Regions from separate parts of the Paenibacillus xanthanilyticus genome, predicted to be linked through region 1. Evidence: predicted binding sites of a transcription regulator. Region 1 holds the regulator's gene; each other region holds the start of a gene.
What was found. Region 1 encodes NrdR, which represses ribonucleotide reductase genes. Its sites were predicted from a motif close to AACACNATATATNGTGTT; they were not measured.
Positions count from the first base shown of each region.

Region 2: a site for NrdR is predicted at 1,795-1,812, ahead of ACFSKT_RS18320 (adenosylcobalamin-dependent ribonucleoside-diphosphate reductase). Genes of this name have one in related genera too.
Region 3: a site for NrdR is predicted at 4,069-4,086, ahead of nrdI (class Ib ribonucleoside-diphosphate reductase assembly flavoprotein NrdI). Genes of this name have one in related genera too.

Region 1 covers NZ_JBHUHA010000002.1:712,022-718,626, forward strand. Annotated here, with positions in the region: gene ACFSKT_RS20205 (LLM class flavin-dependent oxidoreductase) at 1-450, opposite strand, end outside; gene ACFSKT_RS20210 (SDR family oxidoreductase) at 839-1,597, shown strand; gene ACFSKT_RS20215 (MerR family transcriptional regulator) at 1,639-2,025, opposite strand; tRNA gene ACFSKT_RS20220 (tRNA-Ala) at 2,347-2,419, opposite strand; gene nrdR (transcriptional regulator NrdR) at 2,469-2,948, opposite strand; gene ACFSKT_RS20230 (alpha/beta-type small acid-soluble spore protein) at 3,108-3,326, shown strand; gene ACFSKT_RS20235 (pectate lyase family protein) at 3,675-5,318, shown strand; gene ACFSKT_RS20240 (hypothetical protein) at 5,346-5,822, opposite strand; gene ACFSKT_RS20245 (lytic transglycosylase domain-containing protein) at 6,056-6,605, opposite strand, start outside.
Region 2 covers NZ_JBHUHA010000002.1:278,303-284,907, forward strand. Annotated here, with positions in the region: gene ACFSKT_RS18320 (adenosylcobalamin-dependent ribonucleoside-diphosphate reductase) at 1-1,766, opposite strand, end outside; gene ACFSKT_RS18325 (DEAD/DEAH box helicase) at 2,037-3,845, shown strand; gene ACFSKT_RS18330 (YqhG family protein) at 3,842-4,819, shown strand; gene ACFSKT_RS18335 (hypothetical protein) at 4,976-5,887, shown strand; gene ACFSKT_RS18340 (YqzE family protein) at 5,870-6,106, opposite strand; gene ACFSKT_RS18345 (N-acetylmuramoyl-L-alanine amidase family protein) at 6,243-6,605, shown strand, end outside.
Region 3 covers NZ_JBHUHA010000001.1:3,759,504-3,766,108, reverse strand. Annotated here, with positions in the region: gene ACFSKT_RS16190 (MDR family MFS transporter) at 1-366, opposite strand, end outside; gene ACFSKT_RS16185 (alpha/beta hydrolase) at 657-1,508, shown strand; gene ACFSKT_RS16180 (RNA polymerase sigma factor) at 1,608-2,192, shown strand; gene ACFSKT_RS16175 (CBO0543 family protein) at 2,587-3,096, shown strand; gene ACFSKT_RS16170 (hypothetical protein) at 3,091-3,495, opposite strand; gene nrdI (class Ib ribonucleoside-diphosphate reductase assembly flavoprotein NrdI) at 4,193-4,552, shown strand; gene nrdE (class 1b ribonucleoside-diphosphate reductase subunit alpha) at 4,539-6,605, shown strand, end outside.

The DNA.
Region 1 (6,605 bases):
GTACCGTTTGGCATGCTGCAGGTGCTCATTATTGCTGAAGTTAGCCGCCTCGAATTCGCTTCCCGAGGTGACGATGTTCCAGCCCGCGCGTCCATTGCTGATATGATCCAGAGAAGCGAATTTGCGCGCAATGTTGAACGGCTCGTTAAAGGTCGTCGATACGGTGCCGATCAGACCGATATGCTCCGTTACGACAGCCAACGCGGACAACAGCGTGAACGGCTCAAGGCCGACATGGGAGCCGTGGCGGATATTCTTTCCGACGGACAGCACATCCGCCAGGAACAGGGAATCGAACTTCGCCTTCTCCGCGATTTGCGCAAGACGCGTAAAATATCGAATATCCGTTGAACTCTGAGGGTTTGCATCCGTTCGGCGCCACGCCGCCTCATGATGGCCGTGATTTAACAGGAACACGTTCAGGTGCATTTTTTTACGTGTTTGACTCATAGCAAGCACTCTCCTTTTTTCATCTCTCCAAGATCACGTTTTGCCCCCGCGCTATTCCCGTAATACAAAAAGAGCCCATTCATAGATACAATGAAGGGCTCCGGTTGTTCCGGTCGCATGAATTTATTAATATCATATAGACTTACTTGGATTAATGCTATATTAATGCTATTGTTCCTAGCCGTCAACCGCTAACTGTAAATGAAATAAACCGTCACTGCATTCCCCTCTACCGTTACCTAAGCGGATGGGCCCGTTGCTCCCGAATCTGCTAACAGGGTCTCTTGTTATCACCGAAAAATTAGCTATTGACCTTCACGTTAGTGTGAACCTTTATACTCGCCTTAGAAAGACGGCAACACACATTTGAACGGGGAGGAACAAGATCATGAGCACGTATGAAGGAAAGAAGGCTGTTATAACGGGCGGTACGCACGGTATGGGGATGGCAGTGGCCAAATCATTGCTGGCGGGGGGAGCCGAGGTCATCGTGACAGGGCGCAATCCGAAAAATGTAGAAGATGCGAGAGAGGAGCTCGGAGCAAAGGCACATGTCATTCAATCCGATGCATCGCTTATGGCGGATATTGATGCATTACGTGCTTATGTCGCCGAACGGTTCGGGCAGATTGACTTCGTCCACATCAATGCCGGAATCGCACTGCTCGAAGCTTTCACGGAAGTGACCGAAAGCTCGTACGACAAGACATTTGACGTGAATACGAAGGGGGCCTTCTTTACGGTTCAGCGTCTGGCGCCATTCATTCGAGAAGGCGGATCGATCATATTAACGTCTTCTGTGGCAGATGAAGGCGGCAATCCGGGAATGAGCGTTTACGGCGCTTCCAAAGCGGCGCTGCGTTCGTTTGCCTCAGGCTTTGCCGCTGAACTGCTGCCTCGGGGCATTCGCGTCAATGTGGTAAGCCCCGGTTTCATCACAACGCCGACGATGGGTGTAGCCGGATTCTCGGACTCGGAACGGGCCGCCTTTGAGAAGCTTGGCGACCAGATCACGCCAATGAAACGTCACGGCTCGCCGGAGGAAGTGGCCAAGGCCGTTCTGTTTCTCGCCTTTGAGGCCACCTTCACGACAGGCGCCAAATTGTCCGTAGACGGCGGTCTAGGACAAGGCCTTAACGTGCAGTAGGGAACGATGGCACAGATGTCCGCTGTGTCATGCCAAGAAGCTCACGCACGCTGGACGGATATCTGCATCTTATCTTGGCTGGCAGCCGTCAGCTCAATCTGCCGCTCCAGCAGCCGCTTCAATTGGAGCATGGAATCGATCTGGCTTTTCACCTTGCGTAGTTTTCCTTCATAGATTTCCTGCATTTCTTCGCAGTATTCGTAATCGTCCGGCGAGGCAACCTCACACTGGAACAAGCTCCGTATTTCATCTGTCGTCAATCCCAGCTTCAAATAAAGCTGAATCGATCGGATCCGTTCGACGGCAGATTCGCTAAACTCCCGATAGTCGTTGTCAAGTCTGTCGGACGTAAGCAACCCTTTTTCTTCATAATGTCGTATTGCGCGCGGGCTGACACTGGTTAGACGGGACAATTCGCTAATTTTCATTTTTGGGGGCCTCCTCGCACGAGATTCATCTCAATTATATGTCGGTGTGCTTATGGAAAGAAACAATTTCATCGCAAGGAGCACTGGCGTTGCATGAAAGACGCCGCGCTTGTCCACGAAAGTTAATAGGGAGAAGCTTCCTCGCATGTTCCCTGTGCGCAGGACTAGTCCCCTGGTTTGCCCATTTGTAATTCTATCAACACAAAAAAATCCGACCTAAATGGTGCCTATTGGTCGGACATCAAGCCTAAGGGGAATTCATCTCCCGCTAGGCAATTCATACGAAAAAGCCATCACAATTGTGATGGCTTTTCATTCGTATGGAGCCTAGGGGGATCGAACCCCTGACCTCATCGCTGCCAGCGATGCGCTCTCCCAGCTGAGCTAAGGCCCCGTGTATGTCTTACAGACAAGTAAGATCATACCACGTGCGCTCAGCGGTGTCAATCTTTTTTGCCGCCGCTGAGCGGGTGGTTCGATAACAAATTGTTGAGTTCCTTCATGAACATGTCGATGTCCTTGAATTGACGGTACACGGAGGCGAACCGAACGTAGGCCACTTCATCAACCGGGTACAACTCGCCCATGACGATCTCGCCGATTCGCTGGCTATCGACTTCCGTTGAAGCGGTATTGCGTAACTCTTTCTCCACTTGGGAAACAATAACCTCGAGCCGTTCGACCGAGACCGGACGCTTTTCGCATGCCCGAATGAGACCGCGCAGCACTTTGTCGCGCGAGAACTCCTCGCGGCTGCCGTCTTTCTTAATGACGATTAGCGGCGTCTCCTCCACCATCTCGAAGGTGGTGAAGCGGCGGCTGCACTTCTCGCATTCCCTTCTGCGGCGAATGGACTTATTCTCGTTCGCGGGCCGGGAATCCAGCACTTTGGTGCCTGCATAATCGCAATACGGACATTTCATCGTCCTTAACCTCCAGTTCTGTAAGCCGCTTCAGCCGGCGCGATGCCCGCCCGTACTAAGGTGAAACGCTTACGGAAACATTTGCTAACAAATTCGTTGTAATGAAAACCGTCAAGCCGAAACATAATACTGTTACCAACCGCAAGGAGGTGAACAACAATGAGCCAAAATCGCAGCAGCAATCAACTGGTTGTACCACAAGCGAACGCAGCCCTCGACCAAATGAAATACGAGGTTGCTCAAGAGCTGGGTATCTCCATCCCACAAGACGGTTACTACGGTAACATGGCTACGCGTGACGCAGGTTCCCTCGGGGGCTACATCACTCGTAAGCTGGTCCAAATCGCTGAACAGTCCCTTGCCGGTCAATACAAATAATCACTAAGATGGTTGAAGCTTCGGTCAAGCCGCCCTCCACAGGCGGCTTGTACCGGAGCTTCTTTAATTTACGCGCATAGCCTTCGTTCATATTATAAGGGCTTTTTGGATGCAAGGCAAAACCAAATAGCCACCTCGATTAGAGCTCCTGCTTAATATTCCAATCTTCCCCGTTCAAATCCTGCATGCCTTCGCATAAATATAGTCAATGTCATTATTTTTTCGGATAGTGCTCGCATGGTTTCGATTTCCCTTAGACGCCTTTGGCGTTAAATCAGCAAACTTCGCTCCTGTCCATTAACCGTCATCGGGCAAGTCAACGTGACAGAACGGAGGCAGTGAACCGCAATGGCTTTCATCAATGTGCTAGAGGCTCCTTATCTTGTTCAGCTCGATGGCGTTTTTGACGCCTCGATCGCAGTACAACAAGCCATCGACGACCTTGTCAGACAAGGCGGAAACGGGACCGTATACTTACCGGGTGCGAGTCAGCCTTACTTTTGGCGCTACCCCGTTTTTGTTCCCAGCAACATCCGGGTTGTTGGGGATGGCATGACGACAAGGCTTCGCGTCGCCATCAGCGGCGATGAGGGCCGTTGCGCCTTTGTCGTTGGCAATAGCCGCGAATGGAATCGGGCGCGGCGAGATATGCTTGTAGCCTCCAAAATTCGAGGAACGCTCCGGAACGATGCCTTCACGGACATTCCCTTTCAGGACGGCAGACGATTGGAACCCGACGACAGCCGAATTAGGTCCAGGTACGCCAGCATAGAAAACTTATTCATCGATTTCGACTACACTTCGACGCGATCGAATAGCGGAGGTTACGCGATTCAATTCGCGCACGCAGCCAACTGTTTCGCCCGGAATATCTGGATCCGAAACGCGACGCAGGGCATAGGTATCGGCAACGACGTGGATGGATCCACCCCCGGATGCGTGGAGACATGGGCGGAGAACATTTACGTCGAATCGCCCAACAAAGTCTCCTCCTATTATTCGATTGGGTTTATTGCCAACAGCAATCGGTGTTATATCCGCAACGGAGAATCCTACGACCCGGTTGCCGAGACCACCGAACACGGGTCGCTTGCTTCGATCGCGAATTCGAACGCCTGCCGGCTGGAGCATATCCGGGGCCATGTGGGCCGCGGCCAAACCTCGGAAGGGATCCTGATTAACAACTCGCGCGCATGTACCGTGGATACGGCTCATATCGAGAATGCCCGGGTGGGCATAGCAACGCACTTTTATAGCGACGCGGCAAGAGGCGGCATCATTAACGCCGCACATCCCAACCTATTTCGTAATATCGTCGTGAAAAATTCGGACACCATGTTACAGCTTTCCTCGAAATACGATCTATTCGAGCATGTCAGAGGCTTTGGCAACTTGACCGATATCTACTTCAATCTGAACGCGACTGATAATCGAATCCTGGATTCCACTTCGGACCGGATCGGCAAATCGGCCGAGATCGCGACGCTGTCATGGGTGCTGCAAAATAACGTTGTTGGCCCGCGCGAAGGCAAACTTGCGACCGAAGATACCGTATTTCACCCGCTGCATTTTCTGATGCCCCATTCGCACGATGGGATACGCGCGTTTAATCATAATTACATGTCCTTTAATGGAGCTATTAATTGCAGAATCATTGTTCCCTTGCAAGTTCTCGGTATCTATAGTTTGAAGAGCTTTCGTCTGTACTACACCTTTTATGCCGGCAGCGATGCCGCCCAATCGTCGATCGTGGTCACCATCTACCGCCGCCTGACATTCGACAGCAATATCAGCGCCCCGCATCAGGTCCTTAAAAGCGCGACAGCCGGCCCTACCGGTTCAGCGACACAAGACGGCATGATCGACCTGGAAGTCAACGCATTGCGAGCTTCAGGCATCTCCAAAGACATCATTATCGATATTCAGGTGAATAACCCCGTCATGCACTCCATGTTGAAACTCGGGCGAATTACCTCGTATATTAATGAATGAACCCAACAGCGGCTTCGCAAGCGCAACCTAGTCGTTTGCGAAGCCTGGTGTTACCTCATTCTCCTCCATCCATAACACGAAACCCGATGTTCCGCTGAAATTACCGGGAGACACATTAGACGCGATCTGGATCGTATAGCTTTCGCTTATCGGCACATCCTTTATCGTTTCAATCTGTCCGATCCCCATTCTTTTCGCTTGTACGCGAGCCTTGCCTTCTTCCCATAAGCTTAAATCGTAATTATAGCCTGGCGGGGATTGGAGATGCACCGTGACCATTTGTGGCGCTGTAGGTTTGGCTCGTTCGATACGAGCGTAGCCATAGGAACGCCATATTTTCCCCCAATAGGTATCCATGGCCGCATTGGTCCAGTACAAACCGCCTGAAGACTGAAAAAACAACGCCGTTGGTCTTGGTTCAAGCTGGGGTTCAGCGGATAATACCGGAGTGGAAACCGCGACGACGAACGAGGCAATCGATAGCAATGCCAACCCTAATTTCATTTTCGCTTCCTCCTCAAGGCAAGGATTTAGTTCAATTATGGCATGTAATGGAGACAGAACCATCATTCCCCATACCTAGACGGACGAGAATTTTTCGACACGATCAATCCTGTTCCGTTCGCTTCGCGTCGTGATACGATACTGCAAGCACAAAAAAATCGCCGGCAACTTAGTCGCCGACGGTAAACGGAATGGTCTATTCTTTCATGCGTGCCCGCAGTCTACATGAGAAGCTAAAAATCCGGGTACAGCTTCCTGTACTTATTATAATAATAAATGACGCGTTGTACATAGTGCCTGGTCTCGCCGTACGGAATGTCGTCGAGCGTCTCTTCCTTGCCGTTCCACGTGCCGTCTGACAACCACCGTTTCACCGATCCGGGTCCGGCATTGTAGGCGGCCACGGCAGCAAGACGGTTGTTGTCGAATTGCTTGTGCAGGGATTGCAAATACCAGGAGCCGATCTCGATGCCGATATCGGCGCGGGCGGACAGGTTGTCCAGCGTAACGCCGTTAAAGCCCCCGCGTTCAACGATCCACTTCGCCGTGTCCGGCATGATCTGCATAATGCCGACCGCGCCTTTCTTCGACACTTTGCTCGGGCTGTAGTTCGTCTCCACGCGTGCGATCGCGGCGATGAGATGCGGCTCCAGGCCGTAATTCTTCGCGCTTACGCGAATATCCGCTTCGTACGAGATCGGATACATCCAGCGTCCGATCCAATCGGAGTTGAGAAATAAGAGGCCAACCAGCGCTACGACGAGCAGCGCCAGCATTCTACGC
Region 2 (6,605 bases), 430 kb from region 1:
TGGATCGCCGCCTGCACGCGAATGTGATCTTCCGCCGACAGGCTCATGGATGTCACGAAATAATCAGGCAGCTCTTCGCCCGGGTTCGCATCCTTCCACTCCTGCGCGATCGGCACGTATTGCTTGTCGAAGCCAAGACGGCTTTGACGGAAATATTCAAACGCGAAGTACGGCTCGATACCGGTCGACGTGCCGACCATCGTCCCCGTACTGCCGGTCGGCGCCTGCGTAAGCACCGTGACGTTCCGCATGCCGTTCGCCGCAACCGACTCGCCAAGCTCCGGGTAGGTCTCGATCATTTGCTTCATAAATCCGCTTTGCACGAATTTGTCCGCCTCGAACGCTTCGAATGAACCTTTCTCCGCCGCGATATCGGAGGATGCCATATACGATTCGCGCGCGATAAAGCTATAGAGCTTATCCAAGAACAGCAGCGATTCCGGGCTGCCGTAACGGATTTTCAGCTTGATCATGAGCTCGGCAAGACCCATGGAGCCTAAGCCGACGCGGCGTTCGCGCTTCTGATTCCGCTCGTTCTCTTCGAAATGATACGGCGTCGCATCGATGACATTGTCCAGGAAACGCACGGCGTAGCGGGTAACCTTGCCCAGCTCGGCCCAATCCACGTCCTGGTTCGCTTCATCGTAGAATTTCGAAAGATTAATCGCGGACAAGTTGCAGACGCCCCACGCAGGCAGCCCTTGCTCGCCGCAAGGGTTCGTCGCGATGAGCGGATTGAAGTACCAGCTGTTGGACATCTGGTTGTAATATTCCATAAAGACGACGCCTGGCTCCGCCGATTTCCAGGCGGATTCGATGATGGTGTGCCAAATTTCGCGTGCGCGCACCGTCCGGTAATGAATGACGCGTTTGCCTTGCGCGCGCCATTTCGCCAAGTCGCCGTCCCAATCTTCGTCGTACCCTTCTTCCTTCGTATCCGGGAACACCAGCTCCCAATCCAGATCCTCTTTCACCGCGCGCATGAAATCGTTGCTGACGCAAACCGACAGGTTGGCGTTCGTCACTTGACCCATGGTCTGCTTAACGGTAATAAAGTCGAGCACGTCCGGATGCCAGTCGTGAATCATGAGCATGAGCGCGCCGCGGCGGCTCCCGCCCTGCTCGATCAATCCGGTCGTGTAGCTGAACAGCCCGCCCCAGGACACGGCGCCGCTGGAGGAGCCGTTGACGCCCTTCACGACCGCACGTCTCGGACGGAGCGACGAGAGATTAATGCCGACACCGCCCCCGCGGGCCATGATCTCCGTCATTTCGGACAATGTCTCCATGATGCCACCGCGGCTGTCCTTCGGGGAAGGAATGACGTAGCAGTTGAAGAGCGTCAGCTCGTCGCTTGCGCCGGCGCCGGCTGCGATCCGGCCTCCTGGAACAAGCTTCCAATCATCAAGCAAATAGCGGAATCTCTCGCGCCATAGATCGCGTTTCTCTTCCGTCGGCTCAGCGCCCGCAATCGCGCCTGCCAGCCGGTCCCACATTTCCTCGGGCGTGCGCTCGACCGTCAGCGTCAGCTTCTCGACCGGCGTGTTGATCGTCTCGCCGCTGCGCAGCAGAACGGTCGCTTCGTCGCCGCTGCGGGCAATGACCTCGCCGACTTCTTTCGTCGGGAACTTAGGGTCGTCTTTCGTCAGGACGAGCACCGTATCGCCCATTTTCGCAAGCTCCGGCGATGCTTGCTTCCATGCATAACGATCCAAAAATATTTTCTCGCTCAATCCCTCTAACCGGCTGCTGCTCTTCGTAACCATTGACATCTGTTCCTCCCCATAAGCTTCGTTCACTATATCTTGTGTCCTCATGCTATTGTATCACACTAAATATAGACGTAAATAGTGAAAAACAGCCTATTCGGACAACCTAACGCGGTACAAGCTCGCTCTAGCTGGCTGTATCTTCTTCGGGCGCTATTTTTCCTAATCCGAACGTTACAGCTTTTTCTCACGCCCTCTTATGAATTGCTATGATCAAGGTCATACTATGAAGGACTTGTATACCCTTTACCTGGAAAGGAGTTCCTCATGACGCAACCTGCGAACGATCTACGAGGGGATCAGCCTTCCTCCATTCTGACGCGGAAATTAAACGCGCACGTCAACGTCCAGTTCGACAGAACCTGGTTCACCGAACTGCAGCAGCGAGTCGATCGCAACGGCCCGTGGGACGATTGGACGATGTATCAATTAGCCGTCGAAGCCGATCAATCGAAATTGATCGCGAGTTTCGATGATTTGCAGTGCATGAGAACGCTGCCCGCGCTCGAACCGATGCCGCATCAGATCAGCACGGCTCGCAAGGTGCTGCACGAAATGAGCGGCCGCGCGATTCTCGCCGACGAAGTCGGGCTCGGCAAGACGATCGAAGCCGGACTTATTTTGAAAGAATACATGGTTCGCGGGCTTGTTAGCCGGGTGCTGATTCTCGTCCCGGCCTCGCTCGTGCTCCAGTGGGTTCGGGAATTGAACCAGAAGTTCGGCATCCCCGCCATCGCGCAGAAAAAAGAACACTCTTGGCAGAACGACGTCGTCGTCGCGTCGATCGATACGGCCAAACGCGACCCTCACCGGGATATCTTGCTGGGTCAAGACTACGATCTGCTTATTATCGACGAGGCGCATAAGCTGAAGAATAAAAAAACGACCAACTATCAGTTCGTCAATCAGCTGCGCAAAAAGTATTGCCTGCTGCTGACCGCCACGCCCGTACAGAACGACCTGGACGAGCTGTATAACCTTATCACGCTGCTCAAACCGGGACAGCTCGGCGGTCAAAGCGAATTCTCGGCGAATTTCGTTGTGGATAAGCGCGTGCCGAAGAACGAGGACCGGCTCCAGGAAGCGCTCTCGAGCGTCATGGTTCGCAATCGGCGGGGCGACGGCGGCATCCAGTTCACGAAGCGGATCGTCAAGAATATCCCCCTCCCGCTGTCTACCGAAGAACAGGCGCTGTATGACGCGGTGACCGGCTTCGTGCGCGACCGCTATAACGAGAGCGGCGGCGACTGGTCCAGTATGCTGGCGCTCGTGACGCTGCAGCGTGAGGTGTGCTCCAGCCGCGACGCGGTATTCCTGACGCTCGTGAACTTGTTCAAGAAGACGGCCGAGGATTCGCCGATCCGCGCGAAAATTTGGGAGCTCGTCGAGTTCATTCGCAATATTCAAGCCAACTCCAAAGCGGAGAAGGCGATGGAGCTCATTCGCGAGATGAACGACAAGGTGATCATTTTCACGGAATATCGGGCAACGCAGGAATATCTCCTGAACTACTTCCGGCAGCACAACCTCGTGGCCGTCCCTTACCGCGGCGGCATGAACCGAGGCAAGAAAGACTGGATGATGGATCTGTTCCGCGGACGCGCGCAGGTGCTGATCGCGACCGAAGCCGGCGGCGAGGGCATTAATCTTCAATTCTGCCACCACATCATCAATTTCGATCTTCCCTGGAACCCGATGCGCGTCGAGCAGCGGATCGGGCGCGTGCACCGGCTCGGACAGAAGAACGACGTCAAAATTTATAATCTCTGCACGCTGGGCACGATCGAAGAGCATATCGTCGAGCTGCTGCACGAGAAAATTAATTTGTTCGAGTTGGTCATCGGCGGGCTGGATCATATTCTCGAACGGTTCGAGAAAGAGGATCAAACGCTGGAGCAGCGGCTGTCCAAAGCCATGCTCGAGGCCGGCAATACGCAGGAGCTGCGCAGCCGTATTCAAGATCTCGGGGATTCGCTCAGCCGCCTGAAAGAGGAAGTCGAGTCGGAGGAAATCGAAGATACGCCGATCGGCGCCATCCTTGACGCGGTCGGCCAAACGGTGGAGGTGCGCCCATGAACGAGCGACAGGTGCATAAATTCGTCCAGCGTTATTTGGAGACGACGGACTGCCGCGTCGTGGAAAAATCGCCCGCGCATTTTATCGTCAAATTGTCGCCGCAAGCCGACCGGGATCTGACCAATCGCCCCTTCTATTGGAGCTTCGTCGACCGGACGGGCGCCGATCCCGAAACGATGACGATGCTGCTCATTACCGACAAGAAGAAATACGAGGAACGTCAGAGCAGCGAGCAGCAGGACGGGAATCAGCCGGGGACCGCACCGGGCAACGGTACGGGCGCGGGGACCGCGATCGGAGCAGCCGCGGATGCCGCCATCGGCCGCTCGTTCGGCTTCGTTCATGGCAGCTTGAACACGAACCAGCGCATTCCACGGGAAGATCTGCACTTCGGTTCGCGCAAATTGGAGCAGCTCTTTCAGTCGGCGAAGTCCGGCGGCAGCTACGTGTGCCTGTTCCAGGAGCCAGACCGAAAGAATGCCCACCCGCTTCAATCCACCGCTTATACGGCTTGGCTGGGCCTCAATCTGAAAGTCGAATTCGCGTGCGACATGAAGCGCGAGGAATTCCATTCGATTGGCGTATCGCTGGCGACCGGTCAATGCGTCGAAGGGTTTCACGAAACGATGCTTGCGCTTCGGATGACGCCTCGCTTGCCGCCTAACGTGCACACCGCCAAAAATGCGCTAACGCTGAATAAAGCCGCTTCCTTGGCCGAGTCGCTGATCGAACGCAAGCTGAAAAGCTATGATTACGGCTGGGCGCAAGGAGCGGCCGCGCGACTTCAAGAGGAACTCGCCACGATTCGGCATTATTACGAGCCCTTGGTCGCCGCGGCCGAGGATGAAGAGATTCGCGCTTCCATCCAAACGCAATTCGAGCGCCGGCAAGACGAAATCCGCTGGCAGTATGAGCCCCGCGTAAGCGTATCCGCCATAAACTGCGGCATTTTCTATTTGGCAGGAATCGGGTAACGACAAGAAGAAGGAGATTGACCGTTAATCCGAAGTTATGCGGCAAAAAAAGAAGGAGCTTGTCCCGCCTCGGCGCGACAGGTTCCTACATGCTTCGTACGCGGGCTGCGGTACAATGTCCATACTTATACTTCGCGGAAGAGCAGGTGAGCCATTATGCGTAAATGGATTCCTCTATGTGCGGCAATGCTCGTCATGTTAATGGGTAGCGGGAGCGTATTAACGGCCGCGGCGCCGCAGCCGCAAAAAATCGTGAGCGGTGTACCATCGCCTGCATCCGAGCTTGAACGGCAAGCGGCATTCTGGATTCAATCCATCGCCAGCCAAAACGGCTTCCAAGACTGGCTCGGCGCTAAAGCCGAGATCACGCCGATCGGGCCGGGTCAGCACGGATGGCTGGTCACGCTGCGCGGCGCCGATTCGAAGCCGGTCGGATATATGATTATTCATGCGAAAGAGGAGGGCGGCTTCAAACTTGGCGAATATGGAGCCGGCCGCCATCCTGCTTTTGACCCTAATACGCTTTATACCTCGATGATTCATCAAGGACTCGTCGCATCCTATGCCGAAGCGACAAAACGGCCGCTGAAGCTGGAACGATTGTACGTTCACCCTCTGCTGGCCGCTTGGAAATGGACTTCTCCGGATGGACAAGTCCGATATTTGGATGCGTGGACAGCCGAAGAGCTGCCCATTAATGAAAGGCAGTGGAAACAAGCCGCCCTTCATCTTCGTGCCGAATCGCTTGCAGGCGGCATCGCTTTAACGAACAGCCGTATTCTGGCGTCGCGCACGAACGAAATCTTCGATGCTTACGAAAGAATGCCATGGCTGACCAAAAAGCCAATCGCCGGCATGCAGAGCAAATTGCTCGTCTCGCTCCTGGATCAAAAACGGCAAATTCGCTTCACATCCGAGCTTTATGACAAGCAAGTCCTGTTCGTATGGCCCGCGATCGGTTACCATCGCTGGGATGACGACTCCTTGTTTGTCGCATTCGATCAATACGGCTCGCGATTCGTTCCGCTAACCGCGATTCAATCAGAAGGCTTATTTTTCAACGACTAAGTCCGGCTGTTCCGTCTCCATCACCTCTAAGGCCCGGTCTTTCCTTGCGCGCCACCACAGCGCGATGCCGACCGGCGCCATGCCGAACCACTTCGTCAGCCAAGGCTCGCGCGCAGCCTTGGCTGCTTGCCGTTTCTGCTTGCGCTCTTCTTCCGGCGTATCGATATAGGTAACGACCTGCTGGGTCACGTACTTGATTAAATCATCGCGTCCTGCCATCGGTCTTCCCTCCTCTTTCGTTCATCTCTACTCTGTATTGTGCCCGCGCGCAATCCGATTCAAACATGCATGAGTTGCTTGCCAAAATGCCAGTCTAAGGGAAGATAACCATTCATGCCGAAAAGGAGGAACGTGATTGCGCCATCATCCGACCCATCGCTCAACCATTGTCGCAAGAGCCGCGTCGCTATTTTGCACGCTGCTATTCCTCTTACCGGCGGCAGCAGCATCAGCACAAGCTCCCCTGCCCGAACCGGAGTACAAACGCGCGCTTCCCGCGGCGGAGGTATTAATCGACGTCGGGCACGGCGGCGTCGACGGCGGTACGGTCTATAACGGTCTCCTGGAGAAAGACATCAATTTGGCCGTCGGCAAAAAGCTTTATTTGCTGTTGCGGTCAAGCGGTATTCGAGCCGTGATGAACCGGGACGGCGATTATGCGCTAAGCGACGACAATCGCTGGCATGGCAGCCGTTCCCGCCATCAACGAGACTTGTCG
Region 3 (6,605 bases), on a different contig from region 1:
GGTGATCGGGATGAGCGCGCCCCCGCCGATGCCTTGGATGACCCGGTAGAGCGACAGCTCGACGATCGAATCCGCGGTGCCGCACAGGATCGAGCCGATCATGAAGACGATGATGCCGAAGACGAAGAAGCGTTTGCGCCCGTACATGTCGGACAGTTTGCCGAAGATCGGCATGCCAGCCATTTCGGCGACCATGTAGGCGGAGGTGACCCAGACGAATTTGTCCAAGCCGCCCATCTCGCCGATGATCGTGCCCATCGAGGTCGCGACGATCGTGTTGTCCATCGATGCCATTAAGATGGCAAGGAGGAGGCCGGCGATAACGACGCCGGAGGATTTAGGTTTGGTGCTTATTTTCGTGCTCATGTAAGGGTGGATTCCTTTCTCGCTTGGATTGGTCCACGTGTGTCGGTCGTGGAAGTTTCCATAATTGACCTTCACATATGATACCTTGGAGCCGCGTAATTTAAAACAGTTGTTTTTCGGCTAGTTTTAGTATAGCCGTCTATACCTGACAGCAGTTTGTCAGGGTTCCAACGAGCGGACTTCATTTTATTTCGCGATGGCGGCGTCCCCGCTTGACCGGAAGCGAATGGGGGTGGGTATACTAATGAGAGAAGGTCATCTGCGAGATTGGAAAAAAGGAGGGCGGATGCATGATTCACAAGGAGCTTGATTGGAAGGCGGCGGACGGCACGCGCATGTACGGCTGCGCATGGACCCCGGAGACGGGCGCGACCGTCAAAGGCGTCGTAGGCCTCGTGCACGGCATGGGCGAGCATGCGGGGCGTTACAGCCACGTGGCCGATATGCTGACGGCCGACGGCTGGGTCGTGCTCGCGTTCGATCAGCGGGGGCACGGACGAACGGAAGGCAAGCGCGGCCATACGCCGGCGTACGAGGCGCTGCTGGAGGGTGTGGACTGGCTGCTGAAGCAGGCGGCCGAGCGTTATCCGGACGTGCCGCGCTTCTTGTTCGGGCACAGCATGGGCGGCAACGTGGCGATCAATTACTTGCTGCGCCGGCAGCCGAACCTGTCGGGGGCCATTATCACGGGGCCGTGGCTGAAGCTGGCCTTTCAGCCGCCGAAGCTGGCGGTCGTCGTAGGCCGGATCGTGGAGAAGGTGTACCCGGGCTTCTCGAATGCGCGCCCGCTGGCCGTGCAGAACTTGACGACCGACCCGGAGATGGCCAGACGGTATATCGAGGATCCGCTTGGGCACGGGAATATTACGGCGGCTTTCTTCTTCGGCGTGCAGCAGGCGGGGCAGTGGGCGCTTGCGCATGCTGCCGAGCTGAGCGTGCCGACGCTGCTCATGCACGGCGGGGACGACAAGGTGACCTCGATGGAGGCCAGCAAGCAGTTCGCCGAACGCGCGGGCGATATGTGCGAATTCATGGCCTGGCCGGGGTTCAAGCACGAGCTGCACAACGAACGAGGCCGAAGCGAGGTATTCGCTGCCATGCTGCTATGGCTGAACGCGCGGCTCATCGCCGTTGAAGCTTAAATCACAAGGCCATCCTCGGCGGCCCCCGCGGACATCGGTTGTTCACATTGCGCTGGTACACTGGTAGCAGACGAACTTGCAACCGGGAGGGGAAGCGCGATGCCGCCGTGGATGATCGAATTTGAGGATGCCGTGACGCCGCATTTTGCGCATCTTCGGACGTACTGCCGCTATTTGACGGCCAATGCATGGGAAGCCGAGGATTTGTTTCAAGACGTCATGCTGCGCGCGTACCAACATTACCGCAAAGACGGCGAGTTCCGGCATCCGCGCTCCTTGTTGTACAAAATCGCCCGCAACCTGACGATCGACGCCCATCGCAGAAGGCGCGGCGTGCACGTCCCGGTGGATGAAGCCATGCAGCATCCGAGCCACGACCCGAATTACGCGACCATGCGGGGAATGATGGAATGGATGGCCGAGACGCTGTCGGAGCGCGAGGTCGAGATGCTCATGCTGGCTGAGGTGCTCGGGTATTCCTACCAGGATATCGCGCAGCGGCTCGGATGCACGGTGCCCGCGGTCAAAATGGTGCTGCACCGCTCCAAATCCACGCTCCGCAAGCGAACGGCCGCGTCGTATGAGACCGGCTTCAGGCCGGAGCGCCTGGGGCCTGCGCGCCAAATGGGCGAACGCGCGCTAGCCGTGGAACGCTGGACGGAGGCGCTGATGCGGCTGGGTTAAGCCGGATGGCCCGCATATCGCGAGAACGGGGCAGGCCGGATGGGAATCCGTACTTCCCGGACATGAGAGCATGCTCCGTATTTTGCGGGGCTGCTTGCATCCCTCCTGCACTTCTCCGCCGGCCGGTCGATATCCGGCTCGATTTTCTCCCGCAATCTTAATCCTCAATTGTTAATCCTCGATTCTTGCCTAATGCCGGCCGCCAACGCGTGAAACGCGAATCGCAACGAAGACGCCGCCATCACCTTTATGATCCACCCGAATGAAACCCAGGCGCCCAGCGCCGCCCGCGCAACGCAATAATTTACAGATAATTGGAAAATAATCGTATGAGGGGAGGGGAAAGGGAACATAATGTTGGAAAATAAAGTAATATGAAAGAGGTAACGAAGGAATGATGCATATCGGCGTCGTCGCAGCTCTGCTGGCGATAAATTGGCGGCAAGCCGCATTCGCGAAATGGAGGAACTACCACGCCACGATTCTGTACATAATCATTTGCGATCTGGCTTACCATTACTTCTGCGCGCAATATCCGCTATGGGTGTATGAGCTCCAGAAGCCAATAGGGAGCCGTTACGCCACGGAGCTTCTGTATACGCTGATGTTTCTCCCGCTGACGGCGCTGCTTTACTTAGCGTGTTTTCCGTGGGAGGGGACATGGAAGGCGAAGGGGCGGTATATGCTGGGATGGATCGCGGCTTATGCCACATGGGAGTGGTTATTTTTGATGCTGAGGGGAATATCGCACGAGAACGGTTGGAGCATGTCGTGGTCGCTGCTGTTCTATTGCGAAATGTTCCCGATGCTGGCGCTGCACAGCAAGCGACCGCGGATGGCCTACGCGCTGAGCGTCGTCTGCGCGGGGGTATGGCTGGTTCTTTTCCGGGTGCCGCTCCTATGACCGATCGGCGGACGGAGGGCGCAGCCCGGCCTTCCCTGGAAGCGGAGCGGTCGGACCGCGTTGCGTCCGTAAGCCGCGAACCACGCGCGATACGGCCAGCAGCATGGCGCTGACGGCAGCCAGATCGACCGCGATCAGCAGGCCGAGCCGGGCGAAGAAGCCAAGGGGAAGGCCGGGTTCCGGCATCCGCGCGCGTGAGAAAGGGGGACGTACGATTCCCTCCGCAACCGCGGATGCGGCGTGTGCGCGGATCGCCGGATCGCCTTGCGCTCCGGTCGTTCGCGCCGTACCGGCGAACCAGCGGTCCGCGGACGCCAAGACGGTCGCGCCGGAGGCGAACAGAGCGAGCGAGAGGATGAGGTTAAGGGCGAGTCTGGCGCATCGTCGCGCGGTGGTCATCGGCGGGCGTCCTCCTTTTGCGTGCTTGCGGCATCATGCCATTGTTTCCCACTATAGCGCGGCAAGCTGAAGCCTTCCTAAAGCGAAGCTGAAAATGATCTTAAAATGCCGCTTGCGTCGGCCCGCTTCGCGAGCTGTTCGCCGCATCTCGGATCCCCGTCGCTCCAAGTCCAATCATCGACCGTTTCTAAGCCATCCTCCGGTACCGTTTCCGCCCCGTCTAACCTTGGGCAGGCAACACTATATCTAGTGGTGGCCTGTTGATAAACACCGCTTGCAAGGATGCCGCTCCAACGATTTCCTCCCCGCATTCGACAATCGTCCACATGCCATCCACACGCCGTCCACAAATGCTCCACATCCCGTCCACAGGCTGTCCACAAGAACGAAAAAAATTCCCAAAATCCCGATTTTCGGGCAGGAATTTCAGAAGTGCCGCAGTGAAAAGGCTTACCGCCGATTGCTACGAAACGGCGCTTTTTGTGTCGAAAAATTTTTCGAATCTAGCAAAGTGGCGCGGTTGCTGGAATGAAGGGTATCATTGCGAGTTTGAGAGGGGGAGAACGATTGACAAACACTATATATTGATATAGATTTAGTTTCGGCCGACTACATATGGTTGAAGTCGAAGCAGACTGTGTATAGCATACTTACGAACAACTTTCGTAGTATCTGTGTATAAGGAGAGAGAATGGCCATGTTGATCGCTTATGATTCCCGTACAGGAAACGTACGAAGATTTGTCGAAAAAGTCCAAGCCCGCTCGGTTCAAATCGATGAAACGATGACGGTGGACGAGCCTTTCGTGCTGATCACCTATACGACCGGATTCGGGCAAGTCCCTGACCGGGTGCAAGCTTTCTTGCGCCGGAATCATGAGCGATTGAAGGGCGTTTGCGCAAGCGGAAACCGAAATTGGGGAGAGGGGTTCGCCAAGAGCGCGGACACTATATCTCGTATGTACGGGGTTCCGGTCTTGCATAAATTCGAGCTCGCCGGCACGGCGAGAGACGTTGAGCGATTTGAACAGGGGGTGCGGGCAGTTGAAGCATATTGAATTGAACAATTTGCTCATGCAGCGCGATGCGGACGGATTTTTTCAGCTGGAGCGCGATCAAGAAGCCGTAGAGGCGTTTATGGAAGAGGTATACCGGAAGAGCGTGGTGTTCACGAGCACGGCCGATAAAGTCCGGTATATGATTGATAACGACTATTACGAGGATCTGTACGAGAAGTATACGGCCGAGGAAGTCGAGGACGTATACCGGATCACGCACGACTACGATTTCCGATTCCCGTCGTATATGGCCGCGTCGAAGTTCTACACGGATTATGCCGTGAAGAGCAACGACCACTCCCTGTACCTCGAGCATTACCCGGACCGCGTGGCGATCGTCGCGCTGCATCTGGGCCGCGGCAACGGCGCCACGGCGCGCACGCTCGCGGCTTCCATGATGGAGCAGCGGCTGCAGCCGGCGACCCCGACGTTCCTGAACGCGGGCAAGAGCCGCCGCGGCGAGATGGTGTCCTGCTTCCTGCTCGAAGCGGACGATTCGCTCAACTCGATCAACTATGTGCTGGCGACGTGCATGCAGCTGTCCAAGATCGGCGGCGGCGTAGCCGTCAACCTGTCCAAGCTGCGCGGGCGCGGCGAATCCATCAAGGGCGTCGAAGGCGCGGCCAAAGGCATCATGCCGGTGCTGAAGCTGATGGAGGACGCGTTCTCCTACGCGGACCAGATGGGTCAGCGCAAAGGCTCCGGCGCGGCGTACTACAACATTTTCGGCTGGGACGTCATGGAGTTCCTCGACAGCAAGAAGATCAACGCGGACGAGAAGTCCCGCATCAAGACGCTGTCGATCGGCCTGATCGTGCCGAACCGCTTCTACAAGCTGGCCGAAGCCAACGAGATGCTGCACGTATTCGCCCCGTACACGGTGTATAAGGCGTACGGCAAGCATCTGGACGACCTGGACATGGACGAGATGTACGACACGCTGCTCGCGGACGACCGCGTCAAGAAGAAAGCGGTTATGAGCGCGCGCGACATGCTCGTGAAGATTGCGACCATCCAGCTCGAATCGGGCTACCCATATATTATGAACAAGACGAACGCCAACGCGGCGCATGCGCTCTCCGGGATCGGACAGATTAAGATGTCCAACCTGTGCACGGAGATCTTCCAGCTGCAGGAGACGTCGGAGATCGGCGACTACGGCACCGAGGACAAGATCCTCCGCGATATCAGCTGCAACCTGGCTTCGCTGAACATCGCGAACGTCATGGAGCACAAGAAGCTGCGCGAATCGGTATTCGAAGGCATGGTCGCGCTGACGGCCGTCAGCGACATGACGACGATCGCGAACGCGCCGGGCGTCGCGAAAGCGAACCGCGAGCTGCACTCGGTCGGTCTTGGCGCGATGAACCTGCACGGTTACCTCGCCAAGAACAAAATCGCCTACGAGAGCGAGGACGCGAAGGAATTCGCCCGCACGTTCTTCATGATGATGAATTTCTATTCCATCGAGAAAAGCATGGAGATCGCGCGCGACACGGGCATCACGTTCGAAGGCTTCGAGAAGTCCGACTACGCGAGCGGCACGTACTTCGACCGTTACGTGGCGACGGACTACCGTCCGACGAGCGAGAAGGTCAAAGGACTCTTCGAAGGCATGGACGTGCCGGGGCCGGAGCAATGGGCGGCGCTGCGCGAGCAAGTGAAGACGCACGGCCTGTACAATGCGTACCGGATGGCGATCGCGCCGACGCAGAGCATCTCGTACATCCAGAACGCGACGAGCAGCGTCATGCCGATCGTCGAGCAGATCGAGACGCGCACGTACGCGAACTCGACGACGTATTATCCGATGCCGTTCATGAACAAGGAGAACTTCTTCTTCTACAAGTCGGCTTACCAGATGGATCAGCTGAAGGTGCTGGACCTGATCGCGGAGATCCAGCCGCACGTCGATCAAGGCATCTCCACGGTGCTCCACGTCAACAGCGACGTGACAACGCGCCAATTGGCCCGTTACTATATCTATGCGGCAAGCAAAGGGCTGAAGTCGCTCTACTATACGCGCACGAACCGCCTTTCGGTGGAAGAGTGC